DNA from 4 places in the Marinomonas algae genome. Region 4 is predicted to be linked to each of the others. Evidence: predicted binding sites of a transcription regulator. Region 4 holds the regulator's gene; each other region holds the start of a gene.
The links. The regulator sigma-54, encoded in region 4, starts transcription at its own class of promoters, with help from an activator protein. The targets are predictions, from matches to a motif close to TGGCACNNNNNTTGCTNT.
Positions count from the first base shown of each region.

Region 1: a site for sigma-54 is predicted at 3,134-3,151, ahead of ACMUMQ_RS04735 (HAD-IIB family hydrolase). Genes of this name have one in related genera too.
Region 2: a site for sigma-54 is predicted at 959-976, ahead of glnT (type III glutamate--ammonia ligase). Genes of this name have one in related genera too.
Region 3: a site for sigma-54 is predicted at 3,225-3,242, ahead of glnL (nitrogen regulation protein NR(II)). Genes of this name have one in related genera too.

Region 1 covers NZ_JBLIXK010000002.1:82,832-88,737, reverse strand. Annotated here, with positions in the region: gene ACMUMQ_RS04745 (alpha-amylase family glycosyl hydrolase) at 1-885, opposite strand, end outside; gene ACMUMQ_RS04740 (glycosyltransferase family protein) at 971-2,197, opposite strand; gene ACMUMQ_RS04735 (HAD-IIB family hydrolase) at 2,260-3,081, opposite strand; gene ACMUMQ_RS04730 (DMT family transporter) at 3,222-4,109, shown strand; gene ACMUMQ_RS04725 (YHS domain-containing (seleno)protein) at 4,310-4,783, shown strand; gene ACMUMQ_RS04720 (hypothetical protein) at 5,353-5,906, shown strand, end outside.
Region 2 covers NZ_JBLIXK010000007.1:15,936-21,841, reverse strand. Annotated here, with positions in the region: gene glnT (type III glutamate--ammonia ligase) at 1-853, opposite strand, end outside; gene ACMUMQ_RS10780 (helix-turn-helix domain-containing protein) at 1,094-1,750, shown strand; gene ACMUMQ_RS10775 (DeoR/GlpR family DNA-binding transcription regulator) at 2,036-2,824, shown strand; gene ACMUMQ_RS10770 (ABC transporter ATP-binding protein) at 2,821-3,822, shown strand; gene ACMUMQ_RS10765 (ABC transporter substrate-binding protein) at 3,857-5,140, shown strand; gene ACMUMQ_RS10760 (carbohydrate ABC transporter permease) at 5,241-5,906, shown strand, end outside.
Region 3 covers NZ_JBLIXK010000003.1:94,780-100,685, reverse strand. Annotated here, with positions in the region: gene thiI (tRNA uracil 4-sulfurtransferase ThiI) at 1-1,329, opposite strand, end outside; gene glnA (glutamate--ammonia ligase) at 1,658-3,064, shown strand; gene glnL (nitrogen regulation protein NR(II)) at 3,272-4,357, shown strand; gene ntrC (nitrogen regulation protein NR(I)) at 4,354-5,790, shown strand.
Region 4 covers NZ_JBLIXK010000006.1:172,427-178,332, forward strand. Annotated here, with positions in the region: gene ACMUMQ_RS10590 (calcium/sodium antiporter) at 1-640, shown strand, start outside; gene lptC (LPS export ABC transporter periplasmic protein LptC) at 640-1,218, shown strand; gene lptA (lipopolysaccharide transport periplasmic protein LptA) at 1,202-1,711, shown strand; gene lptB (LPS export ABC transporter ATP-binding protein) at 1,712-2,437, shown strand; gene ACMUMQ_RS10610 (RNA polymerase factor sigma-54) at 2,513-3,985, shown strand; gene ptsN (PTS IIA-like nitrogen regulatory protein PtsN) at 4,003-4,452, shown strand; gene ACMUMQ_RS10620 (HPr family phosphocarrier protein) at 4,462-4,731, shown strand; gene mgtE (magnesium transporter) at 4,740-5,906, shown strand, end outside.

The DNA.
Region 1 (5,906 bases), on a different contig from region 4:
ATTGGCGTTACCAAAGTAAGTTAAGTTCTCTTGGTTCGGAATATTGGTTTCCGTGATGATCACAGACTCAGGCGCATAATGCTCAATCATCAAGCGCAGTAAGCGAATCATTTCATGGGTCTGTGGAAGGTTAATACTGCTTGTGCCCGGTATTTTCCAAAGGAACGCCACAGCATCAAGGCGGAACCAGCGAATGCCTTTTTCAAGGTATAAGCGAATAATGCCTAAGAACTCTAATAAAACCGCTGGGTTTTCAAAGTTCAAATCCACTTGGTCATGACTGAAAGTACACCAAACGTGTTTTGTTCCATTTTTGGTTTGTACTTCTCGTAACAACGGTGATGTTCTTGGACGAACCACAGCGCTTAAATCGGCATTTGGGTCAGCTTCATAAAAGAAATCCGCGCCCGGATGCACGCCCGCTTTGTAGTTTTCAAACCACATACTACGGCTAGAACAATGGTTAATAACCAAATCACCCATGACTTTAAAGTCTTTGGCGAGATTCTCGACGTGATCCCATTTACCGCTCGACGGATTAACCGTGGTGTAATCCATCACGCTAAAGCCATCATCTGAACTGTATGGGAAAAACGGTAAAAGATGCACAGCAGAAATGCTGTCGGCTAATTTACTCTTCACAAATTTGTGCAGTGTCTCAAGTGGGGCTTCACCTTCGCATCGCAATGTATCTGCATAAGTAATCAGCATGATATCGGATTGATCCCATAAATTATTATGGGGGCGAGGTGACTCTGTGTTTGGATCAAGATGAAAGGTAGCTAAGCATTTTCGTGCCAACTCCGCCGTGTCCAAGTTTGGGTAAAGCACCTGCAAATGAACAATGAGCTTTTGTTCGAGATGCGACAGAGATACATTTTCCATAGTTACCTACCTGTCTTTCAATAAGTGGATGAAGCAACACTTAGGTATCCGAAAAAGGCCGCAGCCTTTTTCGGATACAAGCGAGTTATTTTTTACCGTATTCGGCCATGTCTTGTTCAACCGCTTTAGCAAGTTGAGACATAACACCTGGGAATGCGCTGACTACGCGGTTCCAGCTTGGGATAAAAGGCGTTTCCATTGGGTTTTCTAAATACTGGTTGCCCGCTTTCATTATATTGCTGGCGAACAATTCAACCGCTTGTTCTTCACTGTGAACATCAAGTTTTAAGCCGTTGATTTCGGCGTCATTTCGATAGGTTTCGATAAAGTCCAAAGCAACTCGGTAGTAAGTCGCTTTAATCGTACGGAAAGTCTCTTGATTGAAGATCGTACCGTTGGTTGCCAGTTTTCTGAAAATGGCTTTAGTGATATCGATCGACATTTTAGACAAACCGCCATTGTCATTATCTGCGGATAAGTCTTGGTGTTTGTGATCGTAAATGTCAGCAATATCCACCTGACACAAACGGTTTGGTGAATAGTTGCGGTACATTTCGCTCAGAACACCAATCTCTAAACCCCAATCACTTGGAATACGTAAATCTGTCATAACATCGCGGCGGAAGGAAAACTCGCCAGCAAGTGGGTATTTGTAGCTGTCTAGGTAATCTAAATAGTCTAGATGACCGAATACTTTTTTCAAGGAGTGAAGCAAAGGGGTAACCAATAAACGGCTCACGCGACCATTCATTTTGCCGTTGGCAGCACGAGCATAGAAACCTTTACTGAACTCGTAGTTGAAGTTTGGATTCGCCACTGGGTAGATTAATCGTGCTAATAACTCTCTGTCATAAGTCACAATGTCACAGTCGTGCATGGCAATGGATTCTGCTTTACCTGCCGCTAAGTTGTAGCCCATGCAAAACCAAACATTTCGGCCTTTACCTGGATCAGAAGGGGAAAGGTGCTCGCCTTTCAAGACACTGTCGATTTCTCTTAATCGAGGGCCATCATTCCAAAGTACCTTGTAGTTTTGCGGTAACACACTAAAGAATTCTAGAGCATGGCGGTATTGCTCTTCTGTTGCTCTGTCCAAGCCGATGATGATTTCAGAAAGGTAAGGAACCTGTTGCAAATGCTTAATGATATTCGGCATTGCGTCTGTTTCTAATTCAGAATATAGGCAAGGCAAAATAAGAGACATAGGACGTGTTTTTGCAAACTCGCACAACTCTTTCTCCATTTCCTCTAACGGGCGGTTCGCCAAGTTATGGAGTGTCGTAATGATGCCGTTCTGATGAAAATCGCCCATGAAAATCTCCTAATAAAATACAAATAATAATTTTTGTTTGAGTAAATCCGAAAACAAGAAAGCTAAATAATGCCTTGTTTGCTTAATACTAAATCTATGGCTTGCGCCCAACCTTCCGGTCCATAACCATCCGTCAACCACGCGTCGATACGATTAGGGACTTCTGGTGGCGCATGCACTGGTGAACGTATAACAACCGGAATGTCGGCTTCGCTTAACATGCCAATGTCATTTTCACCGTCGCCCAACGCCATAGTGGTAATTTCCTCGTCACTTTGGCTGGCGTATAAATCGGTTAGCCAAAGCATGGCATTGGCTTTATCGCAGTGTTTGCCCATTAAGTGGGAGAAACGACCGCCTTTTTGAATTTGCACACCAAAAGGCGCTAGGTATTCTCTTAACTGGTTTAATGCCACGTTTGAATCTGTCCACACCATAGGTTCAGTGAACTCTCGTTGCATGGCTAATGTGGCGTTTTCTTCACTCAAGCCGGTTAATGTCATCAGCTCTTGGCAGGAAATATCGCTGAAACGCTTGAAGGTGTAGTTGTCTTTTTGGCTGTCGGTTAGCTCAATCAGAGTGCTGCGCTTAGGGCCAAAGGCTTTTACCCAATAGTCTCCGCAATCTTCTAATTCTTCATCGATAAAAAGGGATAAATGCTTAGGAATGTAAACAGCAGAGCCATTCTCTACGATGAAAGGATCTTGGTGATCCAACGCTTCTCGCAAAGAAAGTAATTCATGAAATGTCTTGCTGGTATTGATAACACAAGGAATAGAAAAGGTTTTTAACGACTGTAATGCCGTTTGTGCGGGAACAAAACTGTATGTGTGATGGTCAAGTAAAGTGCCATCTAAATCCGAAAATACTAAAAGACTCGTCATGTAGATTCCATATTTAGGCGACCAAAAATAACTGGTCGGCGTTACTGTTAGGCTTGCAAAACTGGTGCCAGTGATTGAAACTGGCCGAATTTCTCCAACTAAGGTACTGGTTCAGGTTAACTGAACTTTTAAACAAATAAATGACAGCTTCACTACGGTTATATGTCTTAATTGCTCTCTCCTTATTAGCCTTCGCGGCCAACTCCATACTCTGTCGATTAGCGTTAGATGGCGGATTAATTGACCCAGCAAACTTCACCATGTTGCGCTTAGTCAGCGGTGCTATCACCTTGGCATTGCTTTGTGTTTTGCAAAGCATGAAGCAAAACAGCACCTCTCTAAAAAAGGTGTGGTTAGAGGGTAGTTGGTTATCTGCGTTTTCGCTGTTTATTTATGCGATTGGCTTCTCTTACGCTTACGTCACATTAGAGACAGGGATTGGCGCGCTGATACTTTTTGGTGCTGTTCAACTAACACTGATTCTGATGGCGGTTTGGGCAGGGCAGAAGCTTAAATCCCTTGAGTGGATCGGCTTACTCGTTGCCTTTGCGAGCTTTGTGTATTTGGTCTTCCCAACCTTGTCTTCGCCTTCATTGGTTGGCTTTATCTTAATGACATTCGCAGGCATTGCTTGGGGGCTGTACACTTGGCGCGGGAAGATTTCTTCACTGCCATTATTCGCGACTGCATCCAACTTCATACGCACTGTACCTATCCTAATTATTGCTTTGATATGTATTGGTTTTTTGGAAGGCTACAGCTTAACAACCGCCAGTTCAGAAGGAATATTATTCGCTATTGTTTCAGGGGCTTTAATGTCAGGTGTTGGCTACGCACTTTGGTACGCTGTACTGCCTTCACTTAGTGCTTCTTTAGCGGCTGTTTTGCAATTGTTAGTGCCAATTATCGCAACGATTGGCGGCGTTATTTTCGCCAGTGAAGCCGTGACTTTGCATCTCATTATTGCAACCGCAGGTGTATTAGGTGGGGTTTTGTTGGTCATCTTAGGGAAAAAGAAAAAAGCTTAATTTGCACTTTTTTGGTGCGATAGGTTTTCATCGCATCAAAATAGACAAGCCTGTGAGTCAAAACAGGGTGCTTAAAAAAGTATTAAAATGAACTCAAAAAGCCAAACTCCTGTTTGGCTTTTTTCTGCCTAAATAAAGCGAAAGGAACTTTATAGAGAGATAAGCGTTCTTAATAAAACTCAGCAAACATAAGAGAAAGAATGATGAAAAGTAGAATGTTAGCTCAATGGTTTTTCTTTGTAGTATGTATTCTATCTGGCTCTGCTATGGCGAATGAACCTGTGAGTACAGGATATTGGAGCAACTCGGCCATCGGCGGGCACGATGTATTAGATTATTATCGTGAAGGTGTTGAAGGCAGTAGCCCAGTGACAAAAGGCTCTAATCAATTTGTGGTGACATGGAACGGCGCAGAGTGGCATTTCGCAAGCCAAGCGTCAGCGGATAAATTTGCCGCCAACCCCGATACATACGTTCCCCGTTACAATGGTTTTTGTGCCAATGCACTGGCGTTAGGCGAGGGTTTAATTCCTACTAGCGGTCAGGTTTGGGAATTTTTTGGAGAAGAGCTGCATTTGTTTTTTGCAGAGCGCGGGCGCCAAAGATGGCTAAATGGCGACTGGAAAACTTACCAAGCCCAAGCAGATAAAGCTTGGCAAGCTTCTCTTAACTAAGGTGATAGTCCCAAGGGATGAATTTCTCTTTGACCTAAGCTCAGCCTCAGCATCTGAAGCAAACCAAACACCACTGCTCGACGTTACTCTTCTAGGAAACCGTTTGACCTCGCTCTAGGTGTTTGGCTTGCTCCAATTTAGCATTTCCGCCTTCCGACATAAGTCACACTTTAGTGTGACAAAACCTCAAGGGTCGAACCCCTTTTTGAGCGACAAAACCTCACAACCACAGAAGACATCATCAAAAAGGGCTTTGACCCTACTGTTTGATACTGGTAAATCCGTTTAACTCACGTTACATTCATGTCATAACGGAATGAAAATAAAGTGACTAACGGATGGTTAACCCTCGTAAAATCCCTTCTTTTTATTCCTTTGAAAATAACGCGCACGCTCGTTTTTCCATTTTTGTTTTTTGTGAATAGCTTTATAAAATACTAACAATTCAGTTAGTTATAGAGGTATTTAGAGAGTTTTTAAAATGTGTAAACGCTCATGCGCACTATTAAAATGCTATGCATAAACACGGAGTACAAAAGTAGATGTATAGAAGAGGCAGGGAAAACACTTTGTTTTGGGATGGCGATTTAAGCGCAGCCTTAGATAATCACGCCAAATCAGCCAAAGATAAAGTTGACGCTATCCATCAAGACCAGTTTTTAGCGAATCCAATCGATGATTTGGTTGCCCACATTGTAAATGATTTATATGTCACCCCATTAGAACTCTATGAAGATAGAGCAGAAATGGATCAGCAAGAAGTCAGGGTAGATGTAAGCCATAATGGCAACCGAAATTCTTTCGGTGATAGTGGCCCAATAATGATTCCAGGAATCAAAGTTACCATATCAATTCCATATACGGGTGACCCTTCACTGTGGAAGCTAAAGCCAAACCAGTGGAGGCCGACTATTCCACATGGAGATATTCGCTCGCCCAATAGGGATGGTGTTGGCTATCTGGATATTGTTATCCAGCAACCAACCGATGACCCTCAACAACAAATAAAGGCACACATTGACGACGTCCTTGATGGGGTTAGATTCTATATCAATGGCCAGTCCTCACAGATTGAAGGGCATAACCAAGCTCTTGAGGTAAATGTTAGAAGGCTCGTAGAAGC
Region 2 (5,906 bases), on a different contig from region 4:
AAATCGCCTTAGCGTGTGCCAGAATACCAGCGGTAAAGTGATAAGCCATTTTCGACAAGCCCATTCCATGCTTATCGCTGTCATCGTTGAATAAATTCTTACCAGATTCATCGGTGATGGATAAATGGAAGTGCATACCATTACCTGTTTTATCTGCAGCAGGTTTTGGCATGAAGGAACAAATCATTCCCATGTCGTTCGCAATTTCACCAGCGGCCATACGTACAAAAGTAAAGCGGTCAGCTGATTCCAATGCATCGCCGTAGGTGTAATTGATTTCAAATTGGCCGTTAGCATCTTCGTGGTCAATTTGGTAAACATCAAAATCAACCGCTTGAAGCGATTCCACAAGGCGCTCAAGGAAAGTACGAGAGCGAGACAAGCCTTTATAGTCATAACATGGCTTCGCCAAGGTATCCGAGCTGTCTACTGGCAATAATTCACCACGCTCACCTTTTTTAAACAGATAGAACTCAGGCTCTAAGCCTGTGTTCAGCGTCCAACCTTTTTCGTCTAAACGCTTCAGTTGTTTTTTCAATACAACACGAGAGCAATATGGATGTTGCTCACCGTTTACGTAGCCGTCACACGCCATACGAGCGTAACCTGGCTGCCAAGGAACAATGCTTAAAGTAGAAAGGTCGCCTCGTGCTAAAAAGTCTGGGCCATGTGGCTCCATAGCAAGGCCCGATACAGCGAAACCAGCGAAACCAGCACCTGTATTCACCACATCAAAAATATTTTTTGCCGGAACAGATTTCGTCTTCGCAACACCGTGGATGTCCACAAACTGGGCTAAAACGTATTTAATCTGATTGTCTTTCAAAAAGTTTTCTACTTCATTGGCTTGCATTGCATGTCTCCTAAGTAAGTTCCACAACCTATAAGAATTACGAAAGTTAAGTAATTTCTACTTACCTAATGTATTTCTCGTAGGGAAAGTATTATTCTCTTAAAGAAAGCAAAACGCTTGCCAATAAATTAACTGAAAGGAATTTATTTTTCCTGATAGGAATTAAGTCACTAAATTCAAGGGATTCGGAAAAAGTAAATCTGCTATAATTAGACAAAGGAAATGATAAGGCCCCTTCAAATGAAAAAAGATGCACCATCTAGGCACATACAAGCCCTCAAAAAGGGCGAAATAAGTCATGAGCGTACTGGGTCACCGCGCTTACGACTGGAAGATTACATTGCGATGCAGGTAAAGCGTAAACGCATGGCACAAGATTTAAAGATTGCAGACGTCGCAAGAATTGCGAAGTTGAGCCAAGGAATGGTGAGTAAAATAGAAAATGCGCAAGTGTCCACCAGCTTAGACACGTTAGGTCGACTCTGTGATGCGATCGGTCTGTCTATTTCACAGCTCTTTGCAGACTATGACCGCCCTGAAGGCGATGCACAGCACACAAAGTCTGGTCAAGGAATGGAGGTGGTTCGAAGAGGAACAGAAAAAGGCCATACATATCACTTGCTGAATTACACAAGAGGCGAAACTCAACTGGTCGAACCTTTTTTAATCACAATGGATGATGCCAGTGAAATCTTCCCGACCTTTTCACACCCTGGTCAGGAATTTATCTACATATTAGAAGGTGAAATTATGTACCGTCACGGTAATAAACTTTATCACCTGGAACAGGGCGACTCTTTATCATTCGACTCAGGCATCCCTCACGGACCTGAAGTACTTTTAAAGGTGCCAATCAAGCTTTTGTCTTTTATCACTCACAGTGGTCAGGACAATTAATCATTAAAAGGGCTTTATCTCATTCAATAAAGCCCTTTTTTTATTAGCACAAGTTAGCCACTTCTTAGACGTATTTTTCCCCACCAATACATCGCGACCCCCAGCAAACTCGCCCTCCTCTCCCTCATACGTTCATTAACAATAACAGCAGCCGATTTAGTCCAGATATTCATCCGACACAGAAATTCCAACATTAATTAGAAATGCAACGAAACTGTAAACAAACCTTCATACGAAACCAATACTATTTCGAACAACAAGATTTAGCGCACTTTAAGGTTTCGTATGATAGAAGAAATATCAGAAAGACAAGAAGAGATTCTTAGTTTACTTAAACGTCATGGTGGAAAAATTTCCAGTGCAGAGCTCACTGAACACTTTGACGTGTCTGTTCAAACGATCCGTAAAGACCTGCATATACTTAGTGAGCTGGCTTTAGTAAAACGGATCCACGGCGGCATTTGCTTACCTGTACAAAGCAATAATTTGTCTTTTTCTAATCGACAAATTATTCACTTGGAAGAAAAGAAAGAGATCGCCAGAAAGCTGGTTGAATATCTGCCGGAAGGTTGCAGCATATTTTTGGGCATAGGCACCACGCCAGAACAAATTGCTCGCCATCTTATCCATCATCCTGGACTCACGGTGATTACCAATAATCTAAATGCGGCCATTGCCTTATGTGAGAACCCCAACATCGAAACACACATGGTTGGTGGCCGCATTCGTGCCACGGATCAGGACGTGGTAGGAGAAGATGCCACACATTACTTTCGGAAGTTTCAGGTCAATTTTGGTATTTGTGGCGTGGGCGGTATTTCCAACTCTGGCGATTTACTCGACTTCTCTCCAGAAGAATCCCACCTGTCCCAAGCCATTTTAGAAAATTGTGAACAACGATTGTTAGTGGCAGACCATCATAAATTCGAGCGCAGCGCGCCGGTAAAAAGCAGTCATTTGAAATGCATCGACATCTTCTTCACCGATCAAATATCCAATGAATTAAATCAACTTTGCCAACAATTAGGTGTGAAAGTTGAGTTATCAAACGATGAACCTCTGAGGGCATTATGAGTTTTTTAAGTATCACTAGTTTAAGCAAGGAATATGCTCATCACTGTGTCGTGGACGATATCAATTTCACCATAGAGCAAGGCGAATTTCTGTCTTTGCTTGGCCCAAGCGGTTGTGGAAAGTCAACTACCTTGAACATGATTGCGGGTCTTGAATCGCCCACAATGGGTCAAATTCACCTTGGGAATAAAGACATCACTCACCTTCCACCAGGAAAGCGTGAGTTGTCTATGGTGTTTCAGTCGTACGCGCTTTTTCCACACCTCTCCGTTAAGGAAAACATCTTATTTGGCTTGAAAGCACGCCGTGTGGACAAGCAAGAACAAATTAAGCGACTAAAACACGCCATTGAATTAGTGAGCTTAGAAGAACACCTTAACAAAAAACCTAGCCAGCTCTCTGGTGGGCAATGCCAACGGGTGGCGCTGGCAAGAAGTATTGCTTCTCAAGCCCCTCTTTGTCTGATGGATGAACCCCTTTCAAACCTAGACACAAAGCTGCGCAATGAAATGCGTAACGAATTACGTCACCTGCAAAAGTCGTTAGGTTTGACTGTGGTGTACGTCACCCATGACCAGATTGAAGCTATGAGTATGGCAGACAAAATCATCTTACTTAACCAAGGCAAAGTAGAGCAACAGGGCTCTCCAGAAAGCTTTTATCAAGCACCTGAATCTACCTTTGTTGCCAGTTTTATTGGTCATCCACCAATGAACCTGATGACAGGTCATGAACATATCATCGGCGTCAGACCTGAGCACATAGAAGTTCAAGAAGTTGGTCACAAGGCAAAGATCAACAGCTGCGATTACCAAGGTGCGGCCACCATTATCAATGTCGACGTGATAGAGGGGCCATTTAAAGGCTCAAAAGATATTCAACTGTCCCTAATGGGTAAACACCAACTAACAGAAGGAAGCCACTTAAACATTAATTGGTCCGAGCAAGAGCAACATCTGTTTTCCAAATCCACTGGCAAGCGTATTGCCAGTCTATAACATCGTTAAAATCAACCTGAAAGGAGCTACTGCAATGCGTTCAAACATTAAAAAACTTCTTACTTTAGGAGCGATAGGGCTGAGTTTTTCGGCTCTTGTACAAGCTAAAACAGAATTAACCATGTATTACCCAGTGTCTGTTGGTGGCGCTTTAACCAAAGTCGTTGACTCTATTGTTGACGATTTTGAACACCAAAACCCAGATATTGATGTAAAAGCCATTTATGCGGGCAACTACAACGATGCACGAGTAAAAGCTTTAGCGGCACTAAACAGCGGAAAGCCTGCGCAATTATCCGTGATGTTCTCCATTGATGTGCATGAGCTAATGGGGCTAGACGCCATTGTGCCTTTTGATGACGTCATTTCCACGGCTGATGAACGTAAGTGGCTAAAGAGTTTTCACCCAGCATTGATGGAAAATGGCATTGTTGATGGTAAAACCTACGGTATTCCTTTCCAGCGCTCTACCATTGTCATGTACTACAACAAAGACATGTTCCGTGCTGCTGGCCTTGATCCAAACAAAGCCCCTAGTAGCTGGGAAGAGCTGGTTGAAATGGGTAAGAAGCTTACCAAGAAAGACAGCAATGGAAATGTCACACAATGGGGTGCAATGATCCCATCTACAGGTTATCCATATTGGATGTTTGGCGCACTGGCAAAAGAAAAAGGTCATAAGCTCATGAACCAAGCGGGTAACAAAACCTACTTCAATGACCCTAAAGCCATTGCCGCATTAGAGTTCTGGAAAGACCTAGGCAACAAGCACCAAATCATGCCAAAAGGGATGATTGAATGGGGTACGCTGCGCCAGAACTTCCTAGAAGAAAAAACCGCCATCATGTGGCACTCAACAGGTAACTTAACTGCTGTGAAAAACGCCGCTAAATTTGACTTCGGTGTGGCAATGCTACCAGCCGATGAAGAGCGCGGTTCACCAACAGGTGGCGGTAACTTCTACCTGTTTAAAAATGCTTCTGCAGAAGAAAAGCAAGCGGCTCTTAAACTCGTTAAATTTATGACATCACCACAGCAAGCGGCTAAGTGGAGCATAGAAACGGGCTATATGGGCATCAGCCCTGCGGCTTACCAAACGAAAGAGTTGACTAACTATGTGGCGTCTTTCCCACCAGCGGCGGTTGCTCGTGACCAACTAAAATACGCAACAGCGGAGCTATCAACACACCAATCAGGTCGTGTCAGAAAGCTATTAGATGATGCGATTCAATCCGTACTAAATGGCCAGCAAGATGCCGAAGAAGCATTAACAGCGGCGCAAAAACAAGCGGATCGAATCCTATCTCGTTACCGTTAACTCTCGTTACTATGAAGTCTTGCTAACGTTAAACCTTACTAGCGTTGCATGACATTCTGAACACAACGGGGCTAGCACTAGCCCCGTATTGGAATGACTTATGTTTAAAACCTATAAAGCTCAAGCTTGGTTACTTTTAGCACCAGCGCTCATTCTTTTAGTTGCCTTCACTTATCTGCCTATAGGCAATACCCTTTGGCGCAGTGTATTTGGCTTTGGCGTGCAAATGGGAGACCTAGCTAGCAGCGAGAACTATGCACGTTTACTTGATGATCCCGTTTTCTGGGAAGTCTTAAAGAACAGTGCTCTGTATGCTGTGATCACAGTGCCTGCTTCTATATTTTTTGCTCTCATCATGGCACTTTGGGTGAATGGAAAAATCGCTGGCACAGGCTTTATGCGACTTTCCTTCTTTACCCCAACCATGTTGCCGATGATCTCTGTCGCTAACATTTGGTTGCTCTTTTATAGTTCTGAAATTGGTCTATTTAATGCCATCTTGGGCTGGTTTGGTTGGTCTGGTGTGAATTGGTTAGGCAATCCAGATACCGCCCTTTACAGCCTAATGACCATGACCATCTGGAAAGAAGCAGGATTCTTTATGATCTTTTATCTTGCTGCGCTACAAACCATCTCGCCAGATTTATATAAGGCCGCGAAAACCGAGAATGCTTCAAGCTTATACATCTTCCGACGCATTACTTTTCCTTTGCTTATGCCAACAACGCTGTTTGTCTTTGTGAACGCGCTATTAAACTCGTTCAAG
Region 3 (5,906 bases), on a different contig from region 4:
AGAATCGAGAGCAAAAAATGGAATAACTTTGACTGGACGTCCACTTACTTTCAATGGGCGATGACTTGCTTCATCTGGATGACGAATATCAATAATCACTTCATCACCAACAGGCATTCTCACCACTGGCACTTCACCTTGATATTGCTTCGCTACGTCATCCATCACGTTTTGGATAGACATAATCTTCGCATTCGCAACGGCTTGCTCAAGCACATCAAAATCAAAGTTAGATTCTTGTTTTTCAACACGGTGCATCTTTGCTCGTGTCGTCGGTTTTACCGAAATAACGCCACAGAACTCAGGCATACTCGCCGCAAAAGGTGCCGTACCAATATCAATGGCTTTATCGATAATTTCTTGTTTGTTCATTGTCACCAAAGGACGTAACACCAGCTCTTCAGTAACTTGATCAATCACTTTCAAATTCATCAATGTTTGACTTGATACCTGAGCAACGCTTTCTCCCGTCACCAAGGCTTTGGCGCCAACCTCTTCCATGACTTGAGAAGCCGCACGTAACATCATACGTTTTAAGATCACGCCCATTTCGGCATTATCGACTTTGGTTAAAATCTCACCCACAACCGCTTCAAATGGAACCGTAATGAATTTTACGTTCAATGAAGAACCATATTTCTCCCAAATATAATGAGAAACCTGCTTCACACCAATTTCGTGGGCATCACCACCAAGATTAAAAAAGCAAAAATGCGTTTTTAATCCACGACTCATCGTTAAATAAGAGCTCACGGTAGAGTCATAACCGCCGGACATCAGAGACAAAACCGGATCTTGTGAACCAAGAGGATAACCACCTAAACCTTCCACTCGTTGTTCGATCATCCAAACTCTATCGTCGCGAATATCGATAGGCACCAAGACTTCTGGATTTTTCAAACGAACGGCCAGCGCGCCAGAGCGTGCTTTTAAGCAACCACCAATATGGCGTTCAGCTTCAACCGAGGTGAAATCGTGATGTTTACCAACACGCTTTACGCGTACCGCAAAAACAGCATCTTTAAGAACATCGCCATAAGACACAAGCGCTTCATCAACAATGCCGTCTAAATCAACAAGTGGAAATTCACGTACAAACTGGAAATGAGCAATACCGGCTATGTTAGATAAAGCTTCTGTAAATTCTTCACGTAAATCATCGCACTCGGAAAATATTTCAATAAAATCCCAATTACCGGCAACGGTAACATCAGCATCGTATTTTTTTAGAACCAACTTAACATTATGTCTGAGTTGCTTGATGAAGGACTTTCTTACAGGGCGACTTTTGATCGTGATTTCTGCAAAGAATTTAACAATAAATTTCATAGGAGTTGCGATATATACCGGAGGTTAGAAAGGCGCACAGTATAAAGAAAAGACAATCGATACGAAAACAATAAATTTGCACCAAAACAAAACAAAATCACAAAAAAGCGAACCATAAAAGTGCAAAAGTTATATTTGGAGCGCTATTTATGTTCACTAACCAAGCGAAAATAATATTTATTGGGTCTAAATTATTGTTATAGATAGAATTATTCGATCGCACAAATTTCTGGCACAAGTTGTGCTTTCTATTCTGCAAATGGCGCTTTATATTGAAGCACTTTTAAATAGAAAGTAATTTCGCTTTAACTACGACTGGAGAACAACTATGTCAAACAAGACCCTTGCCTTGATTGCTGAGCATGACGCGAAGTGGGTTGACCTTCGCTTTACCGATTTTAAAGGTAAAGAGCAACACGTATCTATTCCAGCTATTACGGTAGACGAAGAGTTTTTTGAGACTGGTCAGATGTTTGATGGTTCATCCATCGCTGGCTGGAAAGGCATCAACGAATCCGACATGATCATGATGCCTCAGGACGATACTGCTATTATCGATCCTTTCACTGAAGAAGCGACTGTTATTGTTCGTTGTAACATCATCGAACCTTCTACTATGCAAGGTTACGATCGCGACCCTCGTTCTGTTGCTTTACGTGCAGAAGAATTCCTTAAATCTACAGGCCTTGGCGACACTGCATTCTTCGGTCCTGAGCCAGAATTCTTCGTATTTGACGATGTTAAGTGGAAAACTGACATGTCAGGTTCTTGTGTTGAAATCAACGCAGAAGAAGCGGCTTGGGCTTCAAACAAGAAATTTGAAGGCGGCAACATGGGCCACCGTCCAACTGTTAAAGGCGGTTACTTCCCAGTACCACCAGTTGACTCTCACCATGACCTTCGTGCTGCAATGTGTGGCGCAATGGAATCTATGGGCTTGGAAATCGAAGTTCATCACCATGAAGTAGCAACTGCTGGTCAAAACGAAATCGGCGCTAAATTTAACACACTAGTTAAAAAAGCAGACGAAGTTCAAATCCTTAAGTACTGTGTACACAATGTTGCTCACGCTTACGGCAAAACAGCGACATTCATGCCAAAACCAATCGTTGGCGATAACGGTTCTGGTATGCACGTTCACCAATCTTTCTGGAAAGATGGCGTTAACCAATTTGCTGGTGACCAATACGCTGGTCTATCTGAAACAGCTCTTTACTACATCGGTGGTATCATCAAGCACGCTAAAGCGTTGAACGCATTCACAAACGCTTCAACTAACTCTTACAAGCGTCTTGTTCCAGGTTTCGAAGCACCAGTTATGCTAGCTTACTCAGCTCGTAACCGTTCTGCTTCTATCCGTATTCCTTACGTTGCAAGCCCTAAAGGCAAGCGTATCGAAGCTCGTTTCCCTGATCCAACCGCTAACCCATACCTAGCTTTCGCAGCTATGTTGATGGCTGGCCTTGACGGTATCAAAAACAAGATTCACCCTGGTGATGCAGCAGACAAAGATTTGTACGATCTTCCAGCTGAAGAAGCAGCAGCTATCCCACAAGTTGCTGGCAGCCTAGAAGAAGCGCTTAAGTGCCTAAGCGAAGACCGTGAGTTCTTGACTCAAGGCGGTGTATTCTCTGACGACATGATCGATGCTTACATCGACCTTAAAGCAGGTGAAGCTCAACGCGTTGCAATGACAACAACTCCTCTTGAGTTCGAACTTTACTACAGCGTTTAATCTTTAAAACTGCTCAGTAAACACGAAAGCCTCGATTTAGATCGAGGCTTTTTTTTGCACTTAAAAAATGCACGCCACATGACGCACCACAATTGTGCGTATTATTTTTTGTTTAAAACAGATACCTTATATATATAAGCCATTTCAAAGTGCCCAATGTTGGTTCGCTTTTTGCACATAGTGAATGGTCAATAAAGAGGCTTTGTTTTGTATAGTTTATTAATCGATCATCTATCTACCGCTATTATTCAAGTGAATAATAAATTAGAGATAGAATACTTAAATCCTGCTGCAGAAATGCTACTCGCGGTTAGCCGTCGCCGAATTTATGGCAACGACTTAAGCTCTGCTTTTCGTGAAAACGAGAACAGTATCAGTGCCTTATATTCTGCTATTGAGACAGGTCATGCCTTTACGAAACGTGAAGCAGAAATTGAGCGAGTAAATTCAAAAAAGCTTTTCTGCGATTACACTGTGACGCCAATTATGGGGTCATCAAACGCAACAGAAAGCCTCATTATAGAACTCTACCCTCGCGATAGAATGAAGCGAATTTCCCAAGAAGACGAAATTATTGCGAACCACGAAAGCAGCAAAGAATTAGTTCGTGGGCTTGCCCATGAAATTAAAAACCCATTAGGTGGAATTCGTGGTGCTGCACAATTAATTAGCCGTGCATTTACTGACGAAGCTTTAAATGACTACACCCAAGTCATTATTGAAGAATCTGATCGTCTACGAGACCTTGTTGATCGTTTGCTAGGTCCAAGACAAATCCCTAAAAACAAGCCATTAAATATTCACAAAGTGCTTGAGCGTGTTCGACAACTGATTTCCGTTGAAACGGACAATAAAATCAAATTGATTCGAGATTATGACCCAAGTATTCCAGATTTAATCGGCGACGAATCTCAGCTGATACAAGCGCTGTTGAACATTACTCGAAATGCCATGCAAGCTTTAATGGAAGACCAAGACAGCCAGCAAAAGACGATTCGCATGGTCACTCGTACCTTGCGCCAATTCACTATCGGCTCCAAACGACATCGTCTAGTTTGCAAAATCAGCATTATCGACAATGGGCCAGGCATACCTGAATCCATTATGAAAACGTTATTTTATCCCATGGTTAGTGGCAGAGCTGACGGAACCGGACTGGGCTTATCCATCTCCCAATCGGTTGTTCATCAGCATCATGGCATCATCGAATGCAATAGCCACCCACAACACACCGAATTCAATATATTAATTCCCATTGAGACATCAGTCCAAGGCCAGGAGAAAAACACATGACACAAGATGAAACTGTATGGATTGTTGACGATGATCGCTCTATTCGCTGGGTATTGGAAAAGACTCTAGAACAAGAAGGCATCCAATGTCGTTTGTTTGACTCGGCTGAAAACCTCGTCAACATGATAGACAAAGAACAGCCAAGCGCCATCATCAGTGACATTCGCATGCCTGGCATGGACGGTTTAGAGCTTCTTGATAAGCTGCAAAATGACCACCCTTACCTGCCTGTTATTATCATGACAGCACACTCAGACCTTGAAAGTGCCGTCGCATCTTATCAAGGTGGTGCATTTGAATATTTACCAAAGCCATTTGATGTGGAAGAAGCGGTAAGCCTTGTAAAACGCGCTATGCTGCACCACAAAAATTCACGCCCTAGTACGGATGATATGCCTGAGGAAGAAGCCGTTCCTCAAGTAGACAAAGAGATCATTGGTGAAGCACCAGCTATGCAAGAGGTCTTCCGTGCTATTGGACGACTTGCCAATTCCAATATCACCGTCTTAATCAATGGTGAATCTGGTACAGGTAAAGAATTGGTTGCTCAAGCACTCCACACTCACAGCCCTCGTTCAGCGAATCCTTTCATCGCCTTGAACATGGCAGCCATTCCGCACGATTTAATCGAGTCCGAATTATTTGGCCATGAAAAAGGCGCATTTACTGGCGCAAACACACAGCGTCGCGGTCGCTTTGAACAAGCAAATGGCGGCACCCTGTTTCTAGATGAAATTGGTGATATGCCAGCGGAAACACAAACTCGTTTGTTACGAGTTTTGGCCGATGGGGAGTTTTATCGCGTTGGCGGCCACACACCTGTAAAAGTAGATGTACGCATTATTGCGGCGACTCACCAAAACTTAGAAACCTTGGTGCAAAAAGGTTCGTTCCGTGAAGATTTATTCCACCGCTTAAACGTAATTCGCATTCATTTGCCTAAGCTTGCTGAACGCCGCGAAGACATTCCTAAGCTTGCCCGTCATTTCTTGAGCCGTGCTGCAGAAGAGTTATCTGTTGAGCCGAAAATACTCACTAAAGAAACGGAAAACTACCTTACTCAGCTCGATTGGCCAGGGAATGTTCGTCAGTTAGAGAACACCTGTCGCTGGTTAATTGTGATGGCGTCTGGCCGAGAAGTGCTCGTTGAAGATTTACCACCAGAGTTGCTGACTTCCGTTCCTCAAGAACAACCTTTTGCTTCTTGGGAAGATGCGCTTAAGAACTGGGTAGACAGCACGCTAGCAACAGGCCAAAAAGGCATTCTTGATCAAGCTGTTCCTAAGTTTGAACGTATCATGATAGAAACCGCTTTGGCGCATACTGGTGGTCGTCGTCGTGATGCTTCCCTTCTATTGGGCTGGGGACGAAATACGCTTACCAGAAAGATCAAAGAGTTGAATATTGATCACGCAGAGCAAGACGAAGATTAATCACCTCCCATAAAGATGAGATAGCATAGACAGGCTTAATACGTCATTGTCTGTGCTATCTCAATTTTCTACGCATTTTGACTTGCTTTTATACGTGCAATCCCATACTAATAAAG
Region 4 (5,906 bases):
TCTGGCCATCACCTTCCTTGCTGGTTACTTACTTTACGATCAAGCTTTGAGCGTATTAGACGGCATCCTTCTGATCTTAGCCTTCATCATAATTTTGAGTATCTTATTAAAGGGCAGCAAAGATCTTGAAAGCGAATTAAAAGACGAACTCCCAGAAGACGACGGCTCACCAGTCGTTAAATCCCTAATCATTGCCTTAATTGGTTTAGCTGTTTTAATTGGCAGTTCTAAACTCTTGGTGTGGGGAGCAATTAACATAGCAACGGCACTTGGCGTCAGTGAGCTCATCATTGGACTATCTATCGTCGCTATTGGCACCAGCTTGCCAGAGTTAGCCGCCTCAGTGAGCAGTGTAAGAAAAGGTCACCATGACATCGCCATCGGTAATATCTTAGGTTCCAATATTTTCAATTTGGCAACGGTACTGCCTTTACCTGCGTTAATTGCGCCAGGCATTATTGATGCCAACGTAACTAATCGAGATTACCCTTGGGTATTGGCTTTAACAATCGCCCTTGCGTTCGCTATTTATGTTTTCAAAAAATCTAAAACCGGCAGCATTCCACGCTGGATTGGATTACCGCTTCTTGGATCTTATTGTGTCTATCTATTTATAATTAGCTCAGGCAGTTCGATCTAATGTTTAAATTTGAAAGCACAGCTACGCCTAAAATATTATTATTCGCTATCTTATTGATTGCTGGTGTAGCTGCTTTTCTATGGCATGAAGCTTCTCCTCAAAGAAGTCTAATACCAACAGATTCTTTAAGCAGCTCTCCGGACTACTTCATTACTCAGGTAACCATCAAAGAGTTCAATCAAAATGGAGAATTAATCGAAACCCTCAATGCGAAGCAAACGCTGCATTATATTGATGACTCTAAAACACTCCTTGATTCTCCAAGCGTTGCACGAAAATCTGAGTCAGGCACTTGGAGCGCAAAAGCAAATAAAGGCATCATTCATGATGGAAGTAATGATATTCTACTCACAGACAAAGCTGAAGCCGTTAAGACATACCTTCAATCTGAAGACATAAAATTGAGCGCAGACAGCATACATTATTTAGATAAAGATCAATCACTAACAAGCCAAGGAAGTCCGATGCTAGTCTCCACACAAGGAGAAGCTTCCGCTGACAAAATTACGACCTATATCAATTCAGAAGAAGTCATCATGACAGGATCTGTAAGAGGAACATATGAAACACTTGATTAATATTAGCGCTTTGCTAATTTCAACTTTATTAAGTCAATACACTTATGCCTTACCAGACGACATAAATAAATCCATAGAAGTTCAAGCTGATGAAGCCTCTTTTAACCAAAATACTGGAGAAGCCATTTACAAAGGCAATGTCTTCATTAAGCAAGGCTCTATTGAAATACAGGCACAATATTTAAAAGTTGTAACTGATATAGAGACAAAAAAATTCAGTCGCTTAGAAGCCTTGGGGCAACCCGCAAAATTTAGCCAACAAATCGATTCAACTGGCAACACTGTTACCAGCAAAGGCAATAAAATCCATTACTCTATCACTGAATCCAAACTAGAAATTATAGGCAATGGACAGTTAAGCAAGCTAAACAACTTTATATCCGCCGACTACATCCTTTACACTATTAGTGATGGAGCCTTTAGTGCAGAAAAAAAAGGCACAGGCAGAGTATCAATGACGTTTCAACCTCCATTAGTTGAGGAAACAAATTAAATGGCCCTTCTAGAAGCTAAAAACCTAGCAAAGAGCTACAAAAAACGACAAGTAGTAAAAGATGTTTCCATCTCAGTTGAGTCAGGGCAAGCCGTTGGTTTGCTTGGCCCTAACGGCGCAGGCAAAACCACATGCTTTTATATGATAGTTGGAATGGTTGCCAATGATGCAGGCGGCATATTTATCGATGGTAAAGACATCACCAGTAACGCCATGCACACTAGAGCACAAAAAGGTATCGGCTACTTACCACAAGAAGCCTCCATTTTTAGAAAAATGTCTGTTGAAGACAATATTTTAGCGATTTTAGAAACACGCAAAGAACTCACAAAAGCCCAGAAAAAATCCAGGCTTGAAGATTTATTAGAAGAATTTCATATTACCCATATCAGAAAGAACTTAGGCATGGCCTTATCTGGTGGCGAGAGACGCCGTGTAGAAATTGCACGAGCACTAGCAATGAATCCAAAGTTCGTTCTCTTAGACGAACCCTTCGCTGGTGTTGACCCTATTTCTGTTGGCGATATCAAACTTATTATTAAACACTTACAAGAAAGCGGCATTGGCGTTCTAATCACAGATCACAATGTCAGAGAAACCTTAGACATCTGCGATAAAGCTTATATTGTGGGTAACGGATATATCATTGCTTCTGGTGATGCCAGTACAGTTATTAACAATGAACAGGTAAAAAAAGTCTATTTAGGTGACGACTTCCGCCTGTAACCCCTTATCATTACTGCAGAAAGGGAGTAGTATGCATAACTCGTTCCAATTCACTCAAATAAAAAGAGTTGCTCCATGAAGCAGTCTTTACAGTTAAAACTCGGTCAACAGCTGACCATGACACCTCAGCTACAGCAAGCGATACGTTTGTTGCAGCTTTCTACGCTGGATCTTAAACAAGAAATTCATGAATTTCTTGAGTCAAACCCTCTTCTTGAACTTGACGATGACGAACAAGGGCAAGTAGAAGCACCAGCCAGCATCGAATCCAAAAGCACACCAGAAACACCTGATGTCAATACAAGTGAAGAAGCTCGTGTTGAATCAGAATGGACAGAAAGCATTCCTGAAGAGCTCTCAATAGACAGCAACTGGGATGACACCTATCAAAGCTCTGCCGCGATCAGCGACAACAATAGCTATGAAGGTGACGGCGACTTCGAAAGCCGTAATGCGCCAGCAGAAAGCATACAAGACCACTTAATCTGGCAATTAAATTTAACTCACATGTCTGATAGAGACATTGAGATTGCATACGCAATCATTGAATGCGTACAGCCAGATGGTTACCTAAGTATTACACCAGACGATATCTGCGAGTCTCTTTCTATCGAACTAGAAGAGCTTGATATAGAAGAGGTCATGGCCGTCCAACATAGACTGCAGCGTTTTGATCCTATTGGTGTTTGCTCTACCGATCTACGAGACTGCCTCTTAGTTCAGTTAGAAGCGTTTCAAAACCATCCTTTATACAAAAGCACGCACAACTTGATTGACAATTATTTGCCACTTCTCGGTAGTCGTGACTTTGCGCAATTAAGCAGAAAAACAAAGCTCAAAGACGAAGCTCTCAAAGAAGTTGTTAGCCTAATACAGCAACTTAATCCTCGTCCAGGCTCTGTTATTGATGCAGACGATACGGACTATGTCATTCCAGATGTTTCTGTCAAAAAGCGCAATGGCAGTTGGCAAGTAGAGCTAAACAACGACGCTTTGCCGCCAGTCAAAATAAACGAAACTTATTCTGCTATGGCTAGCACCGCCTCAACACCCGAGGACGCGAGCTATATTAAGACATCATTACAAGAAGCCAAGTGGTTCATGAAAAGTCTACAAAGCCGAAATGAAACCCTTCTGAAAGTTGCCAGCTGTATTGTAAGCCGTCAAATTGACTTTTTTGAATTAGGTGAAGAAGCCATGAAACCCATGGTACTTCACGATGTAGCAGAAGAAGTCGGCATGCACGAATCAACAATATCTAGGGTGACAACTCAAAAATACATACACACACCAAAAGGTATTTTTGAACTTAAATATTTCTTCTCTAGCCATGTCAATACAGCATCTGGCGGAGAATGCTCTTCTACAGCGATACGAGCCATGATTAAAAAGCTAGTAACAGATGAGCCAGCGAAAAAACCTTTAAGCGATAATAAACTAGCGACTATTTTGGCAGACCAAGGCATACAAGTTGCCCGTCGTACTGTCGCAAAATACCGCGAGGCGATGAACATACCGCCATCCAATGAACGCAAGCGATTGATCTAAACGGACACTATTTTACCATGCCATTAAAATCATTATTGAAAGCAGAACTTGTCTTTGCAAAACAAGAGATTGTCAGCAAAAAACGCGTTCTTGAGAACTTAGCGGAAGTCGCATCTAACAAACTGCATTGCGATAACGAAGCGGTTTATGACGCTTTATTAGGCCGAGAAAAACTTGGTAGTACTGGTATAGGAAATGGTATAGCCATTCCTCATTGCCGTTTGGAGTCTGCTAATCATACGGCAATCGTTGTAATGTCATTACAAAATCCGATTGACTTTGATGCTATTGACAAAAGAGCAGTAGATTTGATCTTCGCCCTCATCGTTCCACCTCACGAGTGCGACTCTCATTTGTCGACATTGGCGCAAATTGCAGAATTAGCACAATCGCCACAATCTTTAGATAAACTAAGAACCGCTCAAACAAACGAAGAGCTATTCAATATATTTGATTCGTTAATATAGGAAACATGCATGCAAGAAGAGTCTATTACTATCATCAACAAACTTGGCTTGCATGCTAGAGCAGCAGGAAAGCTTGTTGAAACAACTTCTCGCTTCTCCTGTGATATTACCATCGAAAAAGAAGGTCGTAACGTCGACGGAAAAAGCATTATGGCAATGATGATGCTCGCTGCAGGAAAAGGCACCGAAATTCATATTAAAACCAATGGAGATGACGAAGAAGACGCTCTAAAAGCCATAATAGAACTGATCAATAATCGTTTTGGTGAAGATGAGTAACACTTTATATGTCAGAGAAAGCAACTCTAACTAATCATCTGCAGACAGTCACCGAATCTCTTGAATCCGGTGCCACCATGCAAATCCGTTATTTACTTAACGGTGCGCTACCTGCGCAGGACGTTGCTCGATTACTCGAATCCTCCCCGCCTAAAGAGCGAAAGCTTTTATGGGAGCTAATTAACTCAGAAAACCAAGGCGAAGTACTACAATACCTAAGTGAAGATATCGGCGCTCAATTCATGAAAAACATGGATACCGAGCGACTGATAGAGCTCTCGGAAAATTTCGAAAGCGATGACTTAGCCGATTTATTACAACACCTACCTGAAACCGTTGTAAAAGAAGTTCTTGCGTCCATGACAACGCAAGACAGAATGCGTGTTGAAGCTCTCTTAAGCTACTCGGAAGATTCTGCCGGTGGCTTAATGAATACAGACACAATAACAATACGTCCAAACATAACGATTGATATTGTATTTCGCTACCTAAGAAGACACGACATTCTCCCTGATATGACAGACAACCTGCTGGTTGTTAGCCGATCTGACCGCTTATTAGGCACACTTCCTCTCACAAAATTATTAGTGTCAGACACCAGCGATATCGTTCGGGATATCATGGAAACAGAATACACCGTCATTGAAGCTGAAACACCTGCCAGCGAAGTAGCGCAATTATTTGAAAAAATGGACCTTGTTTCTGCCCCTGTTATTGATGGAAAAAGCAAAAAGCTTCTAGGGCGAATCACGATCGATGACGTGGTTGATGTCATTCGAGACGAAGCAGAACACTCAATGCTAAGCATGGCTGGTCTTGATGACGACGAAGATACATTCGCCCCTATTATGAAAACAACAAGGCGCCGCGCTGTATGGCTAGGAGTCAATTTGGTGACGGCGTTTATTGCCTCTTATGTCATTGGGTTATTTCAGGATACACTAGACCAAGTTGTTGCTCTCGCCATTCTCATGCCTATCGTCGCCAGTATGGGCGGTATCGCAGGCTCTCAAGTTCTCACATTGGTAATACGCGGCATCGCGCTCGACCAAATAGGCACCACCAACACTCGCTGGTTGTTAAACAGAGAGCTCATTGTTGGCCTTATTAATGGGCTTTTATGGGCAACAATTATTGCCGCTCTCACCGCACTTTGGTTTGACAATATGAAGATT